Methylosarcina fibrata AML-C10: one gene and its partner. The protein of the gene in region 1 interacts with the protein of each later gene in a pairwise test. Links are inferred from orthologs where the notes say so. Each region holds a gene or a part of one and is shown in the gene's direction. Other genes may lie near its edges. The genes, in order: mtgA and A3OW_RS0117695.

Evidence for each region.
Region 2: the proteins of mtgA (region 1) and A3OW_RS0117695 interact in binary tests that used the Escherichia coli proteins (3 or more experiments, as listed by UniProt). The link is inferred for Methylosarcina fibrata AML-C10 from one-to-one orthologs.

What each region holds. Positions count from the first base shown.
Region 1 is NZ_KB889965.1:4,791,205-4,799,794, reverse strand. The notes cover bases 5,811-8,590. They hold mtgA (monofunctional biosynthetic peptidoglycan transglycosylase), read left to right. Parts: upstream 5,811-6,699; coding sequence 6,700-7,482; downstream 7,483-8,590. Other genes in these bases: nagZ (beta-N-acetylhexosaminidase), read left to right, coding at 7,675-8,590; A3OW_RS0122755 (host attachment protein), read right to left, coding at 5,999-6,451. In the rest of the region: protease modulator HflC, read right to left, coding at 1-681; FtsH protease activity modulator HflK, read right to left, coding at 678-1,871; ribosome rescue GTPase HflX, read right to left, coding at 2,028-3,293; RNA chaperone Hfq, read right to left, coding at 3,386-3,625; A3OW_RS0122765 (alpha/beta fold hydrolase), read right to left, coding at 3,849-4,625; A3OW_RS0122760 (hypothetical protein), read right to left, coding at 4,625-5,347. UniProt on the Escherichia coli protein: Peptidoglycan polymerase that catalyzes glycan chain elongation from lipid-linked precursors. May play a role in peptidoglycan assembly during cell division in collaboration with other cell division proteins.
Region 2 is NZ_KB889965.1:3,787,394-3,792,149, forward strand. What follows is about bases 1-3,000. They hold A3OW_RS0117695 (peptidoglycan D,D-transpeptidase FtsI family protein), read left to right. Parts: upstream 1-594; coding sequence 595-2,406; downstream 2,407-3,000. Other genes in these bases: rsmH (16S rRNA (cytosine(1402)-N(4))-methyltransferase RsmH), read left to right, coding at 1-321; ftsL (cell division protein FtsL), read left to right, coding at 322-594; A3OW_RS0117700 (UDP-N-acetylmuramoyl-L-alanyl-D-glutamate--2,6-diaminopimelate ligase), read left to right, coding at 2,396-3,000. In the rest of the region: more of A3OW_RS0117700, read left to right, coding at 3,001-3,901; A3OW_RS0117705 (UDP-N-acetylmuramoyl-tripeptide--D-alanyl-D-alanine ligase), read left to right, coding at 3,882-4,756. UniProt on the Escherichia coli protein: Essential cell division protein that catalyzes cross-linking of the peptidoglycan cell wall at the division septum. Required for localization of FtsN.

The sequences.
Region 1 (8,590 bases):
GCGCAGCCGTTCGGCCTCCTTGAAAGCATTGGCCAACGTGACCACGCGCTGCCTGTCGGCGTCCGCGCGAATTTTTTCCGCCGCTTCCGCGCCTTGAGAGCGGAATTCACGAGCCACCCGGTCGCGCTCGGCTTCCATCCTGCGGAATACCGAAGTGCTGACTTCGGGCGGCAGATCGATGCGCATAACCTGAATATCGATGATTTCCATCCCCTTTTCGGCCGCGAGAGGCTTGGTGTTTTTTATCAGGATATCCCGTATCGCCCTGCGGTCGGTCGACACCAGTTGCTTGATGTTGCGCTTGCCGAACTCGCTGCGAAACGCGTCTTTAATGATCGGATCCAGAATTAAATTGGCCTGGTCTATATCCCCTGCGACAACCGTATAAAATGTGGTAACGTCGCCGATACGCCATTTCACGAAGGAATCGACGATCACGTTCTTCTTTTCCGCGGTTAAAAATCCTTCGGGCCGCGAAACCATCGTTTGCACCCGTGAATCGAATTTTTTTACGTTGTTGATAAACGGAATCTTGAAATGCAGACCGGGCTCGTAATCGAATTTTACAATTTCGCCCAGACGGAATTTAATGGCTCTTTCCGTTTCAGTGACGGTAAAGACGCTCATCATGATCACTAACAATAATGCGCCTAAACCTACTAATATTTTATTCTGTGTCATCGGCGTCCCCTTGCTTCTCTGCCCCGGGTTGTCGTACGGACAGGAGGCTGTTCTTCAACTTCCGTCTCGGGTTGAGCTGCAGCCGCCTGGGGAGGCGCCGGCGGCTCGACCGGAGGCAAATGCTGAACCATTTTATCCAGCGGCAAATACAGTAAATTGTTGCTGCCCTTCACGTCGACCAGTACCGTGTTGGCTCCGGCTAAAACCGATTCCATCGATTCGAGATACAGCCTCTTTCGGGTAACTTCGGGCGCTTTGGAATATTCGGCAAGCAATTTCGAAAAACGATTGGTCTCGCCTTCCGCCTGCGCGATTACCTGCTCTTTATAACCTTCGGCTTCCTGCAATTTTCTTGCGGCGGCACCGCGGGCTTTCGGCACCACGTCATTCGCATAGGCTTCGGCTTCATTGATCAGGCGCTGCTCGTCCTCCCGGGCTTTGATGACGTCTTCAAACGCGTTTTGCACCTGCTCGGGCGGTTGCGCATCCCGAAGATTGACCGTAGTCACCTGAATGCCGGATTCATAACTGTCCATGATCGTCTGAATCTCTTTTTTAATCTGGGTCACGATTTCGGCCCGGCCCTCGGTCAAAACGAAATCCATATTGCTGCTGCCGATGACGCCGCGCTCGGCGCTTTCGGTCACCTGCTTCAAGGTTTTGGCAGGATCCACGACATTGAAAAGAAAATCCTTGGCGTCTTTGACCTGATACTGAACCACCAGGCGGACGTCGACGTAATTTTCGTCCTTGGTCAGCATCAGCGCTTCTTTTGGCTCCGACCGGGAGGCCGCGTCCCCGAAACTTTGAAAGCCGACGTCGATCGTCCTGTTCTGCTTGACGTTGACGATGTCGACCCGTTCGATGGGCGCAGGCAGGTGCCAGTTCAGACCCGCCTGGGTCGTGTCGAGATATTTTCCGAACCGGGTTTCCACGCCGTGATTACCTTCATCGACGATATAGAATCCGCTTAAGGCCCACAAAAACAAAACTGCCGCGATAATGTAACCCAGACTTTTTACCGAACCGCCGCCTGGTCTTTCACCGCCGCTGCTGCCGCCACCGCCAAAAATTCTGCCTAATTTTTCTTGCAATGATCGAATTGCCTGATCAAGATCAGGGGGACCTTTCTGGTCGCCGCGACCGCTCCAGGGGTCTTTATTGTCGCCGCCAGGTTCATTCCAGGACATTATTTCGCTCCAAATTGGATTATTAAAACGTATTCAACATTGATCCCGAAGGATAGACTTATCATAAAGAACGGAGCGCTATCCTTGAGGTTGTTCATGCAATCGGGCATTCTATCTTAAACAGGGCGCAAGATGCCACATCCGGAACCTTGCTTCCTACCCTATCCGCTCACATTTTACCGACTTCAACATACCCAGGTGCTTGGCGTCGATTTCGACGACCAATTCGCTCGTTCCGTCCTCATCAATATGCTCGCTAATAATTTTTGCGCAAGTATAAATTTTTGCCCTGGCCTGTCCTTGATCGGCCTGCAAATGACAATGCATTTTAATTTTTCCGGTGGAAAACAGTTCGGACAAGGCTTGATAAAGCAGGTCAATACCCGCGCCCGATTGGGCGGACAGCCAGACTCTCAGCGGAGCGCCGGCTTCGTCCCGGTCAATTCTGGGAGACACATTATCCAGTAAATCGATTTTATTATAAACTTCCAATTGCTTGATCCGGCCAGCGTCAATGTCTCCCAACACCTTGTTGACCTCGACCACGGTAGCCTCGCGATCTTCGACATGAGCGTCAATGACGTGCAACAACAAGTCGGCTTCGCTGGCTTCCTGCAAAGTCGACTTGAACGCCGCCACCAGCTCATGAGGCAGATGCCTGATGAATCCGACCGTATCCGCCAGGACGATCTCACTGTTATTGGGCAAGGCGCAGTGGCGCAAGGTGGGATCCAGCGTGGCGAACAACTGGTCGGCAGTATAAATATCGGCTCCGGTCAACCGGTTGAACAAAGTCGATTTGCCGGCATTGGTATAACCGACCAGGGAAACGGCCGGGATTTCGGCTTTCTTTCTTTTGCTCCGCCCCTGGTGCCTCTGCCGGTCGACCTTTTCCAGACGGCTCTGTATCTGCTTGATGCGCACGCCGATCAGGCGCCGGTCGGTTTCCAACTGCGTTTCGCCCGGCCCTCTCAGACCGATGCCGCCCTTTTGCCGTTCCAGATGGGTCCATCCCCGCACGAGACGGGTCGACAAATGCTTCAACTGAGCCAGTTCCACCTGTAATTTTCCTTCGAAGGTCTGCGCTCTTTGGGCGAATATATCGAGAATCAGGCCGTTTCTATCGACCACCCTCACGCCGAGCGCCTTTTCCAGATTGCGTTCCTGGCTGGGCGACAAGGCATGGTTAAACAAGACGATATCGGCGTCGAACGCACTTAAACTGGACTTAATCTCCTCGAGTTTACCCTCTCCTACGAAATATTTCGGATCGGGGCTTTTGCGGCTCCCGGTAACAACATGAACAGGATCGGTTCCTGCCGATCTGGCTAATTCTTTTAGCTCTAAAAGATCTTCCGGCCCGGAATGAAGGGTCAGGTGAACAAGAACGGCGCGCTCACCCGAATCGGGACGATCAAACACAAAAACTCCATACGGCAGACAAGAATAATAAACTCACCACTCCGGCGAGGCGATGACAACAAGTGAAGCAGGAGAAACAACAAAAAGGAAAATCAATCTTCCTCAACTTCACTTTCCGGAGTAAATTTTACCGCTTTGCCCGGAACGATAGTGGAAATGGCGTGTTTGTATACCATTTGGCTCACGGTATTTTTCAGCATGATGACATATTGATCGAATGAATCGACTTTCCCTTGCAGTTTGATGCCATTCACAAGAAAAATTGACACAGGCGTATGTTCTTTTCTAAGCGTATTTAAAAAATTATCCTGCAAATTTTGGCCTTTGGACATCCGACTTCTCCTTAGTTATTGTTATTGAAAGTTATTTAAGATAACTGTAATGGCCTGACAACACAACTGTTTAACAGTCAATTATAATGGTCGTTAGCCTATTTTAACCTTAATGGCAACCCATTTTCATCCATCGGCATGAAAATAAGCATCTTGAAGCCCAGTAAAAGGCCTGATCGTAGACGATATCTTTAGAGATCCGACTCTAAACTAAAAGTCATTTTTAACAGAATTTCAAAAAATTTCCTACTGTTTTTATAAAGATTTCCGGCTGCTGCACGTGCAGCCAATGCCCTGCATCGGGAATTGTGTCAAAAATCGCCGTGGGAAACAAAGGCGCGACGTCTTCCATTTTAACAAAATCGGAATGCTCCCCTGCGATAAACAAAACCTTACCCTGATAAGGCGCCAATTGATCGGTATCCGGAAACGCGGTAATGTTCGAAGCCGCATTATAAAATATATCGAGATTGACCCGCCACCGATACCGCCCCTCGGACAACACCAGATTTTGCAACAAAAATTGGCGGTAAGCCGGATCGGGCAGTTCTTCAGCCAGTCGGAACTCGGCCTGTTTCCTACTGTTGAGCTCAGTCAACGGCAAGTCCTTCAGCGCCTGTATCGTGCGCTCGAAGCGGTGGCTGTAACCGACCGGGGCAATATCGGCGACGATCAGTTTCTTGAACAGATTAGGCTCATTAAGCGCACACCACATGGCGATCTTGCCGCCCATGCTGTGGCCCAACACGTTGACCCTTGTCAAGCCATGCCGTTCGATAAATTGTCTCAAGTCCGCCGCCATGGCGGAATAATCCATGACCGGATGATGAGGCGATGCACCATGATTTCTCATGTCCGGCACGTAGACATGAAACTGATCCGACAGTTTTTCCGCTATTTGCCGCCAGTTACGGGACGATGCAAAAAAACCGTGCAGAATGACGAGAGGTTCGGAAGCGGATTTTCCGAATTCCGTATAAACAAGATCAACAGCTTCCATCAAGCAAAAGCGAACAACGCCCCCATCAAACCGCCGAAAAAACCGCCCCATACGACCAGCCATCCCAAATGGTCGCGAATGATGGCCTGAACCATTTCCTTGACCATTTGAGGCGTCATCTCATCCAGCCGTTTGTCGATAACCTTTTCAATTTTAGATACAATATCCATGCCAATTTTATGCGCATCCAGCCCATGCTTTAACGCAACAGTAAAACTTTCCGACTCGGCTATTCCGGCCAGAACCGCCCGCAATTTATCGATGACCGGCTCCTTTAACGGCGCCAAAGCCTCCTTTCCTCCCAGCACGGCCAGCATTCCGCCAAAAGAAGAGCCCATGATCGCCGAAACCAGTCCCTGATAAATACGCTCGTAATCGACGGCGTTCAGCAAAGGTTCCAGATTCAATAGCTTAGCGCCCTGTTGCTCCTCGGCCTCAATAAACCGTTCAATATTGCCGACCGTAAAAAACTGCTGCATCATCAATTCCCTGATGGACCGCTTGAACTCTTCGAAACGGCCTGGAATAACGCCCGATCCATACAGAAGAGGCACCCTTTCAAACAGCATGTAAACGGCGAGCCAGTTGGTCATTGCCCCCGAGAGAGCGAAAAACCCGATCGATTTAATCAAGTCCTGTTGAACAGGAATGAGATAGCCCGCTACGACAAGAACGAGCGATACGGCATGAGTGAGAAAACTTTTATCGGCCAGTTGCTTCATTTATCCTGTTTCGGTCACGCCAAAAACTGAGGTAACTCAGTTGCCTCGACCCGAACATTGATCTTTATTGCGATTGTTGTGCCCGAATCCAATACCGAGGAGCAAGCAATAGGAGTGGTAAAACGATCGATTGTTCCCGAGCGCGCGGGACGGCGGCCTGCTTTTGAGCAATGACCGAATCCCGGCATCGGCGTTGATGACGGATTCGAGAAATTCATTTGACTGAAACAAGTTAACGACTCGATACCATACTTTGGTCTTCAGCGGCTCTTGCCCGGAAGATAACGGCTGCGGCAAAGTATTCTTTGTATCGCGAACGAGTCCGGCGCCGATCCGGTTTCATTCGAAAAACGGACCGATTCCTTTGAGCCATTCCCGTCTTTTCCGCATTAAGAATTACCCATTTAATTTAAGAAACCGGTAATATGGGCAAAGCCGGCTTAGTAGCTCCCGCTAGTCCGACAGCTTAACTTAACCGGCATGAAGTGGCTTCCGTCACCCCGAATCATGAACATCATCTGTGAGAACGGCTTCAGCCGCGACCAAGGCTTAATCGCGGCTAGAGCCGCTCCTACTCCACTGGCATCTTTCGATTTTCACGGTAACAGCACTGGTATATGGGGCGGGCTGTTGCCAATTCAACCCTTCTTCTCACATTTCTTCAAGTCTCGGCAGATATTCGGGCAAGTGATCGCGAATTTCGGCCGCGCTCTGCGTCGTAATATTTTTGTCGAGCTCAAAAGTGACATGCTTTTTGATCTGCTCCGGCATTTCCTTGCGCAGCAATCCCAGCATGGAAGGCTCGGCAACAATCATCAAACGATCGAATCGGTTGGCGTTGCGGGCCTCTTCCAGATAGCCGATGATCTGATGGGCAAATTGAACGGCTTCGTATTTTTTGGGGTCGGTGGCCGAATCGTAAGGATGGCCGGTACCCCCGGTCCCCGTGTGCCTGCCCGGCAAGTCCTGAGTGATTTCCCGGTCATGCAGCCGGCTTTCGGCGTGGGTCAAATCTTCCAATTCCTGTAACGGCGCAGAAGAACTTTCGGTGGTAAATATACGGGCTCGGCTGTTGTCGGCGACAAGGATCCAGATTGATGTCATATTCGTGTCCTCTAGAATTTTTAGAATAAACCTTATTATCCTTGTCCTTGAATGATAAATCCATTCATTTGATGGCCGTTCAATAATTTTTTTTCCAGCCCGCTCTCATGACGAAAATTATTCCTGATCCGTTCGGTTCCCGGCACGACGTCACGGGAAAGCGCCGCAGAAAAAACGGGCCATGATGTTTCGACGGTATTCAAGCCGGAACAAAGGCTTTATCATATGGAACAAACTCCAGGCTTCGAATGGAGTCGAGAAAAATCCTCAGCCCTATGATAACTTTTGTGTCGGCCAGAAAAAAACGATCCCGGAAAGCTGGTTCCCGCCGGAAATTTCCTTCAAAACTCGGTGCCAGACTGCGCAACGGAATTTACTACGGATTCCTCGCCTTTGCCTTTTCAAGCATCATGATCTGCGCCCTGTTACGCTGGACGCCGCCGCCTTCCTCGGCCTTCATGCTCTTTCGGCATGTGGAAGACATGGTTAAAAACCGGATCTGGCGTCCGATCGATTATCAATGGGTAAGCTCGGAGCAAATTTCCCCGAATGCTTACCGCGCCGTCATCGCTTCGGAGGATCAGCGTTTTTTTCAACATTCGGGATTTGATCTACAATCGATACAATCGTCCATCGACATTTACATCGACGGGGGACGACTGAGAGGCGCCAGCACCATTTCCCAACAGGTCGCCAAAAACTTATTTTTAAACCCTTCCAAAAGCATTCTTCGCAAGGGCTTCGAAGTCTGGTTCACCCTGCTGATCGAGTTGCTGTGGAGTAAGGAACGCATTTTGACGGTTTATCTGAACATTGCCGAATTCGGCGATCACGTTTTCGGCATCCAGGCGGCCAGCCGGCATTATTTCGGCATTCCCGCCAACAATCTGAGCCGGCCCCAGGCCGCGCTGCTGGCGGCATCCCTGCCGAATCCGTTGCGGCTCAAGGTCGCTCGCCCTTCCGGCTATTTGATCGAACGGCAACACTGGATACTCAGACAAATGCGCAACATTGCTTATCCTCTGCGGTAGCAGGCCGGCGAAAAACAGTGGGGAGAGCACCCAAGCATCCATTCATTTTCCTTGGGATCGGCCTGACCGGCCCTGTCCGGGCAACGATACGAGCCCGTTCATCACGGGATAAAATAACTTTCAAAACCCCGCTTTCAATGAAACCGGACAACCGGCAGACTTTTATTACTGACTGAAACTTATCTCGTCACCATGACCAAAACACTTCCGATCGGTCCCGTCATGCTCGACGTCGAAGGCTTGACGCTGGCACCACATGAACAAGAAAAATTCAATCATCCCAATACCGGCGCGGTGATTCTCTTCTCGCGCAACTATCAAAGTCCGGAACAAATCACCGAGCTCATCGACAGCATTCGCGCCGCCCGCAACGGCCGGATTCTCATTGCCGTCGATCAGGAAGGCGGCCGGGTCCAGCGTTTCCGGCAAGGGTTTACCCGTCTTCCGCCCGCGGCATTTTATGACCGGGCCGAGCCGGAAGTCGCCGAAGCGGCAGGTTGGCTGATGGCCTCGGAGTTGTTGGCCGTCGGCGTCGACTTCAGTTTTGCTCCGGTGCTCGACGTCGATTGCGGGATCAGCGAAGTCATCGGCGACCGTTCCTTTTCGAGCGATCCCGAACGGGCGGCCATACTGGCCGGCGCTTTTCGAAAAGGCATGCGCAAAGCAGGCATGGCCGCCATCGGAAAACATTTTCCGGGCCACGGCGCGGTCTCGGCGGATTCGCATCTGGCCCTGCCGGTAGACGACCGCGATCTCGACAGCATCCGCGCCAAGGACCTGTTTCCGTTCAAGCGGCTGATCGAAGAAGGCGTGGAAGGCATCATGCCGGCTCACGTCGTTTATCCGAAGATCGCTCCCGATCCGGCCGGATTTTCCAGGTTCTGGATTCAACAGATATTGCGCGGGGAACTCCATTTCAACGGCGTCGTGTTCAGCGACGACCTGAGCATGGCGGGCGCCTCGGCCGCCGGCGGTTATTCGGAACGGGCCAGAGCCGCACAGCAAGCCGGCTGCGACATGCTGCTGGTCTGCAACAACCCCAAGGCCGCCGAGGAAGTGCTGGACGCGTTGCCGATCACCGCAGACCCCGAGCGGGAGCAACGGCTCA
Region 2 (4,756 bases), 1.0 Mb from region 1 along the record:
ACTTTTCAGGCCATACGCATCGAAATCAACAGGGAGCTGGACGAACTCAAGGAAGCACTGCAGCAATCCGTTCGTGTTTTAAAGCCGGGCGGCCGATTAGTGGTCATCTCTTTTCATTCTCTGGAAGACAGAATGGTCAAGCAGTTTATCAGGTCTGAATCGGGGGCTAAATTTGATCCGGGCAAGCTGCCGGTGAAAGAGGCCGACATAAGTAAAGGCATGCTGAAAAAAATCGGCAAGGCGATCAAGGCCGGTGATCGGGAAATCGGGCAGAATCCCAGGGCACGCAGCGCAGTGATGCGGGTGGCCGAGAGAGTTTAAATGACAAAATATCATTTCATGCTGGCCGGCGTCCTGCTGTCCGGATTGCTGGCGTCGGCGCTGGGGGCGATTTACAGTAAATACTATTCGCGCCTGGTTTTTATCGAGATTCAAAAGCAGGAAAGAATCCTGGATCAATACGAAGTGGACTGGGGGAAATTGCAATTGGAACTGACGACTTTGGCCGAACACGACCGGATTGAACAACTGGCGCGGCAGCACTTAAAACTGACCATGCCGCAACGGGATAAAATAGTTTATTTAAAACCGTAAATGCTGGACTATCAACGAAAAAGCAAAACGAAAGCCGGTGATGGCGATTATTCGTCCAGAAGAAAGTTCGTTGTTTCATTCATGATGGCTTGTATGGCCGTGCTTGTTTTAAAGGCAGTGGATTTGCAGGTTTTGAACAAGGACTTCCTTAAGGAACAGGGAGACAAGAAACATGTAGACGACGTGTCGGTGTCCGCTTACCGAGGAATGATCAAGGACCGAAACGGAGAGCCGCTGGCGATTAGTACACCGGTGCAATCCATCTGGGTGAATCCCAGGGAACATCATCTGGCGGAGATCAGTTTCATCGAGAAGCTGAAAAAACATAAGCAACCGGACGAGCAAATTGCCGAGGAACTGAAAAATTACCGATCGGCGGACCGCAAACACATCAGCCAAATGGAAAAAGTGCTGGAGTTGCCTCAAGGCAAAGTGGCCAAGTTGTTTAACAGCGATCCCACCCGGCAATTTGCGTATGTGGTTCGCCGGATCAGTCCCGGTGACGCTGAGAAGGTGAAGAATTTAAACCTGCCGGGGGTAAATTTCGATCGAGAGTTCAAACGCTTCTATCCGGCGGGTGCCGTTTCGGCGCATATCGTGGGATTCACCGATCTGAACGATATCGGACAGGAAGGCATGGAGAAAGGGTATGAAGCCCTGTTGAAAGGCATTCCGGGAAAAAAACGGGTCATCCGGGACGGCAAGCGTCAGATTATCGATGACGTAGAAAATATAAAAGAACCCGTCTCCGGCGGAACCCTGGAGCTGAGCATCGATCAGCGCATTCAGTATCTGGCTTATCGTGAGTTGCAGTCGGCGGTGGAAGCGCATAAGGCCAAGTCGGGTACTTTAGTGGTATTGGATGCGAAAAACGGCGAAATACTGGCGGCGGTCAACCAGCCCTCCTTCAATCCGAATGTAAGAGAGGATTTAAAGGAAAACTTATACAGAAACCGCGCCTTTACGGAAGTGTTCGAGCCGGGCTCGACGGTAAAACCGTTCGTCGTGGCCGCTGCGCTGGATGGGGGGTATGTCCGTCCCAACGATATTTTTTACACGCATGGAATCTTTGAGATCGGTCGTCATCAGGTTAAGGACGTGCATAACTACGGAGCTCTCGATTTAACGCACGTGTTGAAAAAATCCAGCAATATCGCGGTGAGTCAAATGGCCTTGAAGATGCCGCCGAAATATCTCTGGAATCTTTACCATCAGCTTGGCTTTGGTACGGCGTCCAATGCGGGCTTTCCCAAAGAGGCAAGCGGTATTTTGACGGATTACCGGAAATGGCAGGATTTCGACCGGGCGATTCTGTCGTTCGGCTATGGTCTGAACGCTTCGGCGGTGCAACTGGCAAGAGCGTATACGGCCCTGGCTGACGACGGCATGCTGCATTCGGTCAGTTTGCTGAAGCGGGAGGAAGATCCGGATGCGCATCGGGTTTTTTCCGCGAAGACGGCTCAGAGCGTAAGAACCATGATGGAAAGCGTGATCATGAAAGACGGCACCGCTTATGAAGCCCGCGTGGACGGCTATACCGTTGCCGGAAAAACCGGGACCGTAAAAAAAGCGGGGCGCGGAGGATACAGCAGCAACAAATATTTTGCGGTTTTTGCCGGCTTGGCGCCGGCCAGGGATCCGCGGTTGATCATTACGGTAATGATCGACGAACCTTCGGCCGGGGAATATTACGGTGGGCTGGTATCGGCGCCCGTGTTTTCCAAGGTAATGGCCGGAGCCTTGAGAATCCTGGGCATCGCTCCCGATCAGCAGAGCACCATGCCCCTGTTGTTGACCCGTAATGATTCTTGAAACAGCCTTGCAACTGAGTCAGTTACTGGCAGGGATCGCGGTGGTTGCCGAAGACCGGTTGGTAACCGGCCTGTCGCTGGACAGCCGGACGCTTGTGCCGGGAGATGTGTTCATCGCCTTGGCCGGTTCCAGGCAGCATGGCTTGACGCATCTTGATGAAGCCGTCCGGAAGGGGGCCTGTGCGGTGGTGTTTGACCCCGCCGGAGATACGGCCGGTTTTGCCCTTCAGTTAAAGAGAATACCGCATATTGCAGTAGATCATCTGGAACTGAAACTCGGGGACGTGGCGGCGCGTTTTTACGGGGATCCGTCGCGCCGGCTTGACGTTATCGGCTTGACCGGCACCAACGGCAAAACCTCCTGCAGCCAGTTTCTGGGCCAGTTACTGGACGATTGCGGCATTATCGGAACCTTGGGCTGGGGCGAATGGGGCAAGCTGAACGAAACATTGAACACCACGCCGGACGCCTTGGCCGTGCAACGGATTCTGGCTCAACTGGCGGCCGAGCAAAAAAAATCGGTGGCCATGGAAGTTTCGTCGCACGGCCTGGAACAGGGGCGAGTAAACGGCGTTCGGTTTAAAGGCGCGGTATTGACGAACATCAGCCGGGATCATCTGGATTATCACGGCTCTATGGAAGCTTACGTGCAGGCCAAAATGAAGCTGTTCGATAAACCGGATTTGTCCTTTGCGGTCGTGAACCTGGACGACGATTACAGCAACCGCGTGCTGGCGACTGTTCCTAAGAACGTGGCGTTATGGGGATACAGTCGGCAGGGGAACAAAACGGCACAGGCCGAGTGTCTCGCGCCGGAACGGATCGCCTACCAGGCGGACGGCATTGAATTCGACGTGCGTTGGCAGCATGAATGCCAACGGATACGAATCCCGCTGTTCGGCGAGTTCAATATCGATAACGTGTTGGCGGTTTTAGCCGTCATGCTGGCCTTGGGTCATTCGTTGGAAGAGTCGGCTCGCAGGTTACGCTCGCTGAAGCCGGTCGCGGGCCGGATGGAGCGTTTCGGTGGCGGCCGGGCTCCGGTCGTATTCGTCGATTATGCGCATACGCCCGATGCGGTGGAAAAAGTGTTGTCGAGCGTAAGAAAACATTGTAACTCGGCGGTGTGGGTCGTATTGGGCTGCGGCGGCAATCGGGACCGCGGCAAGCGGCCCGAAATGGGCGCCATCGCCGAACGGTGGGCGGATCAGGTCATCCTGACGGACGACAATCCGCGTTTTGAGGACGGCCAGGCGATCGTCGACGACATCGCATCGGGATGCCGCATGGAAAAGGTGAAAGTGATCCGAGATCGGGAAAAAGCCATACAAACCGCTGTTTTGCAGGCACAACCGGACGACTATGTCGTCATTGCCGGCAAAGGCCATGAGCAGTATCAGGAAATAAACGGCGTAAAGCTGCCATTTAGTGACGCCGGAATCGTAGCAGCGGCATTAAATAAGAGAGCGGATCAAAATGCAATTGTTGTTGAGTGAAATTTCCAGATGGGTGGGCGGCGATCTGATCGGTAACGACGTGACCGTTTCTTCGGTCGGCATCGATACCAGGACGATTCAGCCGGGTGCTCTCTATATTGCCATCAAGGGGAAGACTTTTGACGGTAACGATTTTATCGAACAGGCTGAGCAAGGCGGGGCCGTCGCAGCCATTGTTCGAAAGGGCGTCACGGCAGGAATACCGCACGTAACGGTGGCCGATACTCGTTTCGCTCTGGCCGAACTGGCGGGAGCCTGGCGCCGAACCCTGCCGGCATCGATCGTCGGCGTTACCGGGAGCAACGGCAAGACCACCGTCAAGGAAATGGTTGCCGCGATTCTTTCGGTTAACGGTCAGGTGCTCTACACCCCGGGGAACTTGAACAACGACATCGGCGTGCCTTTAACTTTGCTGCGCCTGAACGAGCAGCATCGGTACGGAGTGATCGAGATGGGCGCCAACCATCACGGCGAAATCGAATATACTAGCCGCTATGCTCGGTCCGACGTGGTGATTCTCACCAATGCCGGCCCCGCTCATATCGAAGGTTTCGGCAGTGTGGAAGGAGTCGCCCGGGCCAAGGGTGAAATCATCCGCACGTTGGGCCGGGACGGCGTGGCCGTCATTAATCGCGACGACCGTTATTACGATTACTGGAAGTCGCTGGCGGGCGACAGGAAAACCCTGTCTTTCGGACTGCACGACCGGGCGGACCTGACGGCGAAAGCGATTAGAACAGGTATTGTCGACAACCGTTTCGCCACGGCGTTTCAACTGGTAAGCGCCGGCGGTTCCGCCGAGTGCGTTCTGCAACTGGCCGGCCGGCACAACGTCGTCAACGCCTTGGCCGCTGC